DNA from 3 places in the Citrobacter sp. MNAZ 1397 genome. Region 3 is predicted to be linked to each of the others. Evidence: predicted binding sites of a transcription regulator. Region 3 holds the regulator's gene; each other region holds the start of a gene.
The links. Region 3 encodes PurR, which represses purine synthesis genes. Its sites were predicted from a motif close to CANGCAAACGTTTGCNTG; they were not measured.
Positions count from the first base shown of each region.

Region 1 (3,281 bases), on a different contig from region 3:
ATAGGCAGTGTACCAACCAGGATTTTCCAGCATATTGCGCAGGATAACCGGCGGTAATTGCACGGCGGTATAACCCATGCCAATGTAAGACTTAAAGCGCTTGTTACGACCGGCAATCGCTTTTAGCTCCGCCAGCGCGGCATATTCAGTCGTGGCTTCACCCACCTGCGGCGGCGTGGCGAGCTGGATATCTTTCGGCACGATCTGCGCAATCAGTGCATTTAATGAATCCGCGCCAACCGTTTTCAGCATCTCCTGCTGTTGCTGAGCATCCGGCCCAATGTGACGTTCAATGAAAGCGCCACGGTTTTCAAGCTGGCTTAAAGTCTGTGTCATGAGCGATGGTTCCTGAAACGTGCGGTGAATATAAGTTCCCTCTCCCTCCGGGAGAGGGTTAGGGTGAGGGGAAGCTTGGCACCCTCACCCCTGCCCTCTCCCAAAGGGAGAGGGGGATTAACAATTACTCGTCTTCTAACAGTGCTTCGTATTCTGTCGCACTCAGCAGCGCATCAACTTCTGCTTCATCACTGGCTTTGATTTTGAAAATCCAGCCTTCGCCATAAGGCTCGCTGTTAACCTGCTCCGGCGCATCGCCCAGAGTCTCGTTGACAGCAACGATTTCACCGCTGATCGGGGCATAAATATCGGAAGCCGCTTTTACTGATTCGGCGACGGCGCAATCATCGCCAGCAGCAACGGTTGCGCCCACTTCTGGCAGGTCAACAAACACCATGTCACCCAACAATTCCTGCGCATGTTCAGTGATACCGACGGTGTAGGTGCCATCCGCTTCTTTACGCAGCCACTCGTGTTCTTTGCTGTATTTCAATTCTGCAGGTACGTTGCTCATCACTAACTCTCCAAATAAGAATGAATCACGCGACGGCTTTGCCAGCGCGTACAAAAATAGGTTTCGTCACTTTTACCGGCATTTCACGGTTACGGATCTGAACGATTGCCGTATCGCCAATGCCCGCAGGCACACGCGCCAGTGCAATACTGTAGCCCAGCGTCGGGGAGAAAGTGCCGCTGGTGATCACGCCTTCTTGCGCGTTACCGTGGACATCGGTGAACCGCACCGGCAATTCGTTACGCAGCACACCTTTCTCTGTCATGATCAGACCGACCAGGTGTTCGGTACCTTTCTCACGTTGTAACTCGAGCGCTTCGCGGCCAATAAAATTACGCTCCGCTGGTTCCCAGGCAATGGTCCAGCCCATATTGGCTGCGAGCGGCGAAACGCCCTCATCCATCTCCTGACCGTACAAGTTCATGCCCGCTTCAAGACGCAGCGTATCGCGCGCGCCGAGGCCACAAGGCCTGACGCCTGCTTTCACCAGTTTTTGCCAGAAATCCGCAGCCTGTTCGTTCGGCAGCGCGATTTCATAACCCGCTTCGCCGGTATAGCCTGTGGTCGCGATAAACAGATCACCAGATTCAACGCCAAAGAACGGCTTCATGCCTTCTACTGCCTGACGCTGTTCGTCCGTGAAAAGGGTAGCGGCTTTGGCCTGCGCGTTTGGCCCCTGAACCGCAATCAACGACAGATCGTCACGAACGGTGATGTCAATGGCAAAAGGTTCAGCGTGTTGGGTAATCCAGGAGAGGTCTTTTTCGCGGGTGGCGGAGTTTACAACGAGGCGGAAGAAATCGTCGGTGAAGTAGTAGACGATGAGGTCATCAATGACGCCGCCCGACGCATTCAGCATTCCGGAGTATAGCGCCTTGCCGGGTTTGGTGAGCTTCGCTACGTCATTTGCCAGCAGATAGCGCAAGAATTCCCGGGTACGGCTGCCGCGTAAATCGACAATTGTCATGTGCGACACATCAAACATGCCCGCATCAGTACGTACCGCGTGGTGTTCATCAATTTGCGAGCCGTAATGCAACGGCATCATCCAGCCATGGAAATCCACCATGCGTGCGCCGCACAGCGTGTGTTGTTCATATAAAGGAGTCTGCTGGGCCATCTTTTCCTCGTCGAGTAAGCGGGGCTTTCACGTTTTCAGCGGCGAAAAATTCACCGCATGACAAGACGCCGACTCCGATCCCGGTCGCCGACGCAAACGTTCACTTTCGCCTGAACTTATCACCGAAAGGGGCACTTAACCATAAGAGAAAATGGGTCATCACATTAGCTTATGACCATTTTTAGCAAAACCCCCTACAGAATATTAAACCAGTGCTGAGCGCAAAATGGCGCATAAAGAATCACTCCGGTCGGGAAACTATCGCATTAAGCGATATTTACCACTACAAAAGAGATAATTTTCCCGACAGAGAAAAAACAAGAGATGAGAAAAACTAATCTGAAAAATGAGGTGAAATTAGAATTTTTCAAATGAGGAAGGGTCTCCCTTCCCGCCGGGGGGAAGGGAAAGTGTGACGCAGTTAACGCAACCACTGTGGGAGGTCATTCAGCCCCATCGCCTGGCGAAGCAACTGAGGTTTAACCCCTGGCAATGTATCCGCCAGTTTCAGTCCAATGTCACGGAACAGCTTTTTCGCCGGGTGGGTACCGGAAAACAATTCGCGGAAACCCTGCATTCCGGCCAGCATCAGTGCGGCACTGTGTTTACGGCTGCGTTCGTAACGACGCAGATACATATGCTGACCAATATCTTTGCCCTGACCGTGCAGCCGCTTGAGTTCACTCACCAGTTCGGCCGCATCCATAAAGCCCAGGTTAACGCCCTGCCCGGCAAGGGGATGAATGGTGTGCGCCGCGTCGCCCATCAATGCCAGGCGATGCCCGGCAAAATGACGCGCGTAGCGTCCGGTCAGCGGATAAACCTGCCGCTCGCTTTCCACACGGCACAACCCAAGGCGGTTATCAAACGCAACGCACAGCGCCTGATTGAATGCCTCTGCGTCTGCCTGCTGCATTTGCTCTGCCCGTTCAGGCGGCAGCGACCAGACAATGGAACACAAGTGCGGGTCGGCCAACGGCAGAAACGCAAGGATGCTTTCATCGTGGAAAACCTGCCGCGCGATAGCCTGATGTGGCTCATCGGTACGGATAGTCGCCACCAGCGCATGATGGTTGTAGTCCCAGAAGGTCAGCGGGATATCGGCTTTGTTGCGTAACCATGAGTTGGCGCCATCAGCACCGACGACCAGTCGGGCGGTAAGCATGCCGCCATCCTTGAGGGTAAGAAACGCTTCGTTTTCACCCCAGGCCACCTGCTGCAGCTCCGCTGGGGCAAGGATTGACACATCCGAACACTGATGGGCTTTGTTCCACAACGCCTGATGGATAACGCTGTTTTCAATAATATGAC
Region 1 covers NZ_JAKIVH010000004.1:32,294-35,574, forward strand. Annotated here, with positions in the region: gene gcvP (aminomethyl-transferring glycine dehydrogenase) at 1-336, opposite strand, end outside; gene gcvH (glycine cleavage system protein GcvH) at 461-850, opposite strand; gene gcvT (glycine cleavage system aminomethyltransferase GcvT) at 876-1,970, opposite strand; gene ubiI (FAD-dependent 2-octaprenylphenol hydroxylase) at 2,392-3,281, opposite strand, start outside.
Region 1: a site for PurR is predicted at 2,060-2,077, ahead of gcvT (glycine cleavage system aminomethyltransferase GcvT). Genes of this name have one in related genera too.

Region 2 (3,281 bases), 1.0 Mb from region 3:
CGCCGGGCCGCCAAGGACAATCAGTTTCGCGCCAACGGTGATCTCGCCTTTTTGTACGTGATCGGCACGAATGTTGCCGATACCACCTGCCAGCATGATCGGTTTGTGGTAGCCACGCAGCTCTTCACCGTTGTGGCTGTTCACTTTCTCTTCGTAGGTACGGAAATAACCGGTCAGCGCCGGACGGCCGAATTCGTTGTTAAATGCCGCGCCACCCAGCGGACCTTCGGTCATGATATCCAGCGCGGAAACAATACGCTCCGGCTTACCGAAATCTTCTTCCCAGGGCTGTTCAAAGCCCGGAATACGCAGGTTAGAAACGGAGAAGCCTACCAGACCCGCTTTTGGCTTCGCGCCGCGCCCGGTCGCCCCTTCATCACGAATCTCACCACCGGAACCCGTTGCCGCGCCCGGCCACGGCGAAATCGCCGTCGGGTGGTTGTGGGTTTCCACTTTCATCAGAATGTGCGCCGCTTCCTGGTGGAAGTCATAGCGCCCCGTCTCGTGGTCAGCGAAGAAACGCCCGACCTCAGAGCCTTCCATCACCGCGGCGTTGTCTTTATAGGCAGACAGCACATAGTCCGGCGTTTTCTCGAAGGTATTTTTAATCATTTTGAACAGCGATTTTGGCTGCTGTTCGCCGTCAATCACCCAGTCGGCGTTGAAGATTTTATGACGGCAGTGTTCAGAGTTCGCCTGAGCAAACATATAAAGTTCGATATCATTCGGGTTACGGCCAAGGCGGCTAAACGCATCCTGAAGATAATCAATTTCGTCTTCCGCCAGTGCCAGACCGAGACGCACGTTAGCGTCGATCAGCGCCTGACGCCCTTCACCCAGCAGATCCACACTTTGCACCGGCGCAGGCTGATGATGCTCAAACAGACGTGCCGCATCCGCTTCGGCGGTAAATACGGTCTCCATCATGCGGTCATGCAGCTCAGCCGCCACGCTTGTCCATTGCGCTTCGGTCAGCGTCGGAGCGTCAACGTAGTACGCTACACCGCGCTCCAGGCGATTGATTTTGCCAAGGTCGCAGTTATGCGCGATATCCGTTGCTTTAGAAGACCAGGGAGAGATGGTGCCAGGACGGGGCGTAACGAGAAGTAATTTTCCGGACGGGGTATGGCTGCTTAAGTTCGGACCATATTTCAGCAGGCGTTGCAGCCGCGTGAGCTCTTCCTCGTTCAGCCGATCCTTCACATCGGCAAAATGGACATACTCAGCGTAAATATTGCTCACCGGGAGCCGGGCTGCCTGAAAACGCGCCAGCAGTTTGTTGATACGAAATGCGGACAGTGCAGGCGAACCACGCAGAATTTCCATCATAAGTCTCTCGTCTTCGAAGCTTTAAGTGTGCATCAGGGGGAAAACGGGCGTCATTATAGAGAATCCTGAGCGGTGACGAAACCGTTTGCGTCGAAATAAAATCATGTGTGCCATTTAGCAGTAAAACGTAGCGGCTTCGCTAATTAGTTGCCAACTGGCGTTTTGTTGCGCAAAATGCCGCTCAACGACCGATAAACATCCTTGTATTCATGGCGGCTATTTATTGAGGCATCGCACGGCGCAGAGAATTAACTAATTGAAAAAATTTAAGATTAATTATCTGCTTATCGGCATCGTCACCCTGCTGCTGGCAGCGGCCCTGTGGCCTTCTATCCCCTGGTTCGGCAAAGCCGACAACCGCGTTGCGGCCATCAAGGCGCGGGGCGAACTTCGCATAAGCACTATTGCGTCCCCTTTGACGTATGCCAGTATAGATAATAAGCCTTACGGGCTTGATTACGAGCTCGCCCAACAGTTCGCCAGCTATCTCGGCGTTAAACTGAAAGTGACCGTACGCCAGAATATCAGCCAGATTTTTGACGACCTCGATCACGGCAATGCCGATATGCTGGCTGCCGGCCTTGTCTATAACAACGAGCGCCTCAAAAACTACCAGCCGGGCCCGGTTTACTACTGGGTATCGCAGCAACTGGTTTACCGCGTCGGTAGTTACCGCCCACGCAGCCTGGCCACCGTCAATGACAGCCAACTCACCATCGCGCCCGGACATGTGGCGATCAACGATTTGCGCGAACTTAAAGAGAAGAAGTTCCCGGATCTGAGCTGGAAGGTGGACGACAAGGCCGGCACCAACAATCTGCTTGAAGAGGTGGTGGACGGCAAACTCAGCTATACCGTAGCCGATTCGGTCGCTGTGAGTCTGTTCCAGCGCGTTCACCCGGAACTGGCCGTTGCCCTCGATATCAGCGATGAACAGCCGGTTACCTGGTTCAGCCGCCGCGACGACGACAATACGCTGTCGGCGGCCATGCTCGACTTCTTCAATAACATTAACGAAGACGGGACGCTGGCACGACTGGAAGAGAAATACCTCGGCCATGGCGATGATTTTGATTACGTCGACACGCGCACCTTCTTACGCGCAGTGGACAGCGTTCTGCCCGATCTCCAGCCGCTGTTTACGAAATATGCGCAGGATATTGACTGGCGCCTGCTGGCCGCGATTTCATACCAGGAATCCCATTGGGATACACAGGCGACCTCCCCCACCGGCGTACGCGGTCTGATGATGCTGACCCGCAATACCGCACAAAGTCTCGGCCTGAGCGACCGCACGGATGCCGAGCAAAGTATCAGCGGCGGTGCGCGCTATCTGCAGGACATGATGGATAAAGTACCGGAGAGTGTCCCGCAGGACGAACGTATCTGGTTTGCGCTGGCTGCTTACAACATGGGTTATGCGCACATGCTGGACGCCCGTTCGCTCACGGTGAAAACAAAAGGCAACCCGGATAGCTGGGCAGATGTAAAGCAGCGCTTGCCGTTGCTGAGTCAGAAGCCCTATTACAGCAAACTCACCTATGGCTATGCGCGTGGGCATGAAGCTTATGCTTACGTGGAAAACATACGTAAATACGAAATCAGCCTGGTAGGCTATTTGCTGGAAAAAGAGAAAGAGGCGGCGAAGAAATCACAGCTGGCGCAGGGGTATCCGGCGGTGGCGACGGACGAATTTAATCGTGCGCCTTACGGTATCATGCCCTTTAGTTCCTTTACGCCAGGCGAGGCCTTCCCCCGCAATCCGCTGACGGTGCCGGATAAACTGGTGGTGCAGGTGCCCGGCGCGGCTAAATAAGCGGCTCAGCCCCTTTTTTCTGAGCCTTTTTCTCCAGCCGACGCTGACGGAAAAAATCGCTTAGCATCCCGGCGCACTCATCGCGTAAAACCCCTTCGACAATCTCCACCCGATGATTCATGCCCGGGTGATGCAA
Region 2 covers NZ_JAKIVH010000001.1:42,707-45,987, reverse strand. Annotated here, with positions in the region: gene purL (phosphoribosylformylglycinamidine synthase) at 1-1,329, opposite strand, end outside; gene mltF (membrane-bound lytic murein transglycosylase MltF) at 1,586-3,145, shown strand; partial or broken gene tadA (tRNA adenosine(34) deaminase TadA) at 3,138-3,281, opposite strand, start outside.
Region 2: a site for PurR is predicted at 1,404-1,421, ahead of purL (phosphoribosylformylglycinamidine synthase). Genes of this name have one in related genera too.

Region 3 (3,281 bases):
GATAGGCTTTATCGCGCAGCAGCGCGGCGAAAGTCAGCGCCTGTGTGGTTTGTGCAGGGAGTTGTGCGCCACGGCGCAGACGCAGCGCCGGAAGCATCAATATGACGGTTATCATAAATAATGTGGCGAAGATTGCCTGCCAGGAGAAGTGCGCCAGAATCCAGCTGCCAAGCAGAGGCGCGAGGGCAGGAGATAAACCCACCAGCGGCATGATAGTGGCAAAAATGCGATTTGTTCGCTGCGCCGGATAATGATCCGTCACCAGTGCCTGCCAGGTCACGGCAGCCGCACAAACGCCGACGGCCTGGATAAAACGCAGCACCAGCAACCATACTGCGTTCTGCACCCACAGCATGCCGAGGCAGCCGACGGCGAAAATGGCCAGTCCGCTGAGCAAAACAGGTTTACGACCATAGCGATCCGACAGCGGACCCCATACCAGTTGGGCAACGGCAAAGCCGGCAAGGAACAGGCTCAGCGTCGCGCTGACCGCGGCGGCAGACGTATTTAAATCTTGCTGAATGTCGGCGAACGCCGGCAGGTACATATCGGTGGCCAGAAAGCCCAGTACGCTTAAGCCCGCGAGCCAGACTAAAAATCCTTTTCCAGGTTGCATGGCAGATCTCTTTTTGTGGCAGGTAAACAGGGCTCCAGAGTCTAAGGAGTGCAAGTCAGCTTGTGAAACGCTAATATTTGTCCGGTGGTTTCAAAATTTTTGCAGGCAGATTATGTGGTCAGAATATTCCCTTGAAGTGGTTGATGCCGTGGCCCGAAATGGCAGCTTTAGCGGTGCGGCGCAGGAGTTACATCGTGTGCCTTCTGCGGTCAGCTATACCGTACGTCAACTTGAAGAGTGGCTGGCGGTGCCGTTGTTTGAACGACGTCATCGGGATGTCGAATTGACGCCCGCTGGCGTGTGGTTTTTGAAAGAGGGTCGTTCTGTTATCAAAAAAATGCAGATCACCCGTCAACAGTGTCAGCAAATTGCCAACGGCTGGCGGGGGCAGTTATCCATCGCCGTTGATAACATCGTTAAACCGGAACGTACGCGGCAGATGATTGTCGATTTCTATCGCCATTTTAGCGATGTCGAACTGCTGGTTTCCCAGGAGGTGTTTAACGGTGTGTGGGATGCCCTGGCCGATGGACGTGTTGAACTGGCTATCGGCGCAACCCAGGCGATCCCGGTCGGGGGTCGTTATACCTTTCGCGATATGGGCATGTTGAGCTGGAAATGCGTGGTCGCTCGCCATCATCCGCTGGCGGCGATGGCATCGCCGCTCAGTGATGATACGTTACGGAACTGGCCATCTCTGGTACGCGAAGATACCTCCCGTTCGCTGCCTAAACGCATCACCTGGCTTTTGGATAATCAGAAGCGGGTCGTCGCGCCTGACTGGGAATCATCTGCGGCCTGCTTGTCTGCCGGGCTGTGTATCGGGATGGTGCCTGCGCATTTCGCCCGACCGTGGATTGATCGCGGTGAGTGGGTTGCGCTGGCACTCGAAAATCCTTTCCCGGACGCCGCCTGTTGTCTGACCTGGCAGCAGAATGACGCTTCACCGGCGCTGAGCTGGTTACTGGATTATCTGGGCGACAGCGAAACGCTGAACAGGGAATGGCTGCGGGAGCAGGAATGAACTGCTCCCGGCAGGATCAACGGCGATAGTCGCGGAAAGGACCGTCGGCAACCGAGCGGCGTTCAATCAGGCGTGGATGCACTTCAATAGACTGCGACTCTTCACGCTTGTTTACTATGCGGTCCAACAGCATGTTAAACGCGGTTTCACCCAGCGAGTCTTTCGGTTGGTGGATAGTCGTCAGTGAAGGGGTAAAGAAACGTGAATTGCGCACATTATCATAACCGATCACCGAAATATCCTGCGGCACGCGCAGACCCATTTCATCGGCCGCGCACAACGCGCCCATCGCCATAATGTCACCACCGCAGAATACCGCGGTCGGGCGAGAAGACTGGGTCAATATCTGTTGCATTGCACGATAGCCAGACTCCGGCTCAAAATCACCCTGCACAATCCAGCTTTCCGGTACGGTGATGTGGGCCTCTTCCATCGCTTTCATAAAGCCGCTAAGACGACCCGCGCCCGTGTTGCGCTCTAATGGCCCAGGGATAACGCCAATCTCGCGATGGCCCCGTTCAATCAGGTAACGACCAGCCATATAGCCGCCGGCAAAGGCGTTATCGATTACCGTATCGGTAAAATCGGCTTTTGCTTCACCCCAGTCCATTACCACCATAGGAATGTGGCGATACTCTTCCAGCATGCTGAGTAGCGATTCCGGATATTCAGAACACATGACCAGCAGGCCATCGACACGTTTTTGCGCCATCATGGACAGATAGGCGCGCTGTTTTTCCAGGTTGTTCCAGGCATTGCCGAGAATAAGGGTGTAGCCTTTCTGGAAACAATTTTTCTCGACTGCTTCAATGATCTCGGCGAAATAAGCCGCTTCGCTACTGGTCGCCAGCAAGCCAATAGATTTGGTGTGATTAACTTTCAAACTGCGGGCAACCGCGCTGGGAGAGTAGTGTAACTCTTTAATCGCTGCCCAGACCGCGTTACGCGTCTCTTCTGCAACGAAACGCGTCTTGTTAATTACATGTGATACGGTTGTGGTGGAAACGTTTGCTCGCTTCGCTACGTCTTTAATCGTTGCCATCAGATCTTACTCCAGACCATATCGTAAACTCCTGATAATACATAAGGTAAACGTTTGCCTTCCATCACCCTGTACCCATAGAAGGGATTGCAATACGCCGGGAAAAAGACACTGGACGTCAGGAGGGGAGTCAATGGCCGGTACGCTAATAAATTTAGCGTCGAATTTTGTCTGATCTTGGCCAAAAGGGGAAGTGCTAAAACGTGTATCACTCTAAATCCTGCAAGATTTTTACGTTTATTTGTGCAAAAATGCGTTACATCACTTTTTGTGTGGGAATTAATAAGGAGAAAAATTGATGAGCACCGACCTGAAGTTTTCTTTAGTAACTACCGTAATTGTACTTGCTCTGATTGTTGCTGGCGGACTGACTGCCGCACTGCATTGATTTATCCCGGGGGAGAGCCCTCTTTCCCCCGTCTCTCTCCCCGATTGTCATCAAATTGGCAATAGTCTTTTCCCATTTCGCTAACTTCTGTTTTTTGTGATTAATGTCATACTTTTGACTTCTGTGACGGTGTCGCGCGTCGACACGGCAATTCCGGAGTCTATTTATGAAGATCAATTTCCCACTGCTTGCCCTGGCGATTGGCGCTTTC
Region 3 covers NZ_JAKIVH010000001.1:1,048,271-1,051,551, forward strand. Annotated here, with positions in the region: gene punC (purine nucleoside transporter PunC) at 1-616, opposite strand, end outside; gene punR (DNA-binding transcriptional activator PunR) at 729-1,640, shown strand; gene purR (HTH-type transcriptional repressor PurR) at 1,657-2,682, opposite strand; gene cydH (cytochrome bd-I oxidase subunit CydH) at 2,981-3,070, shown strand; gene L2097_RS04830 (MFS transporter) at 3,237-3,281, shown strand, end outside.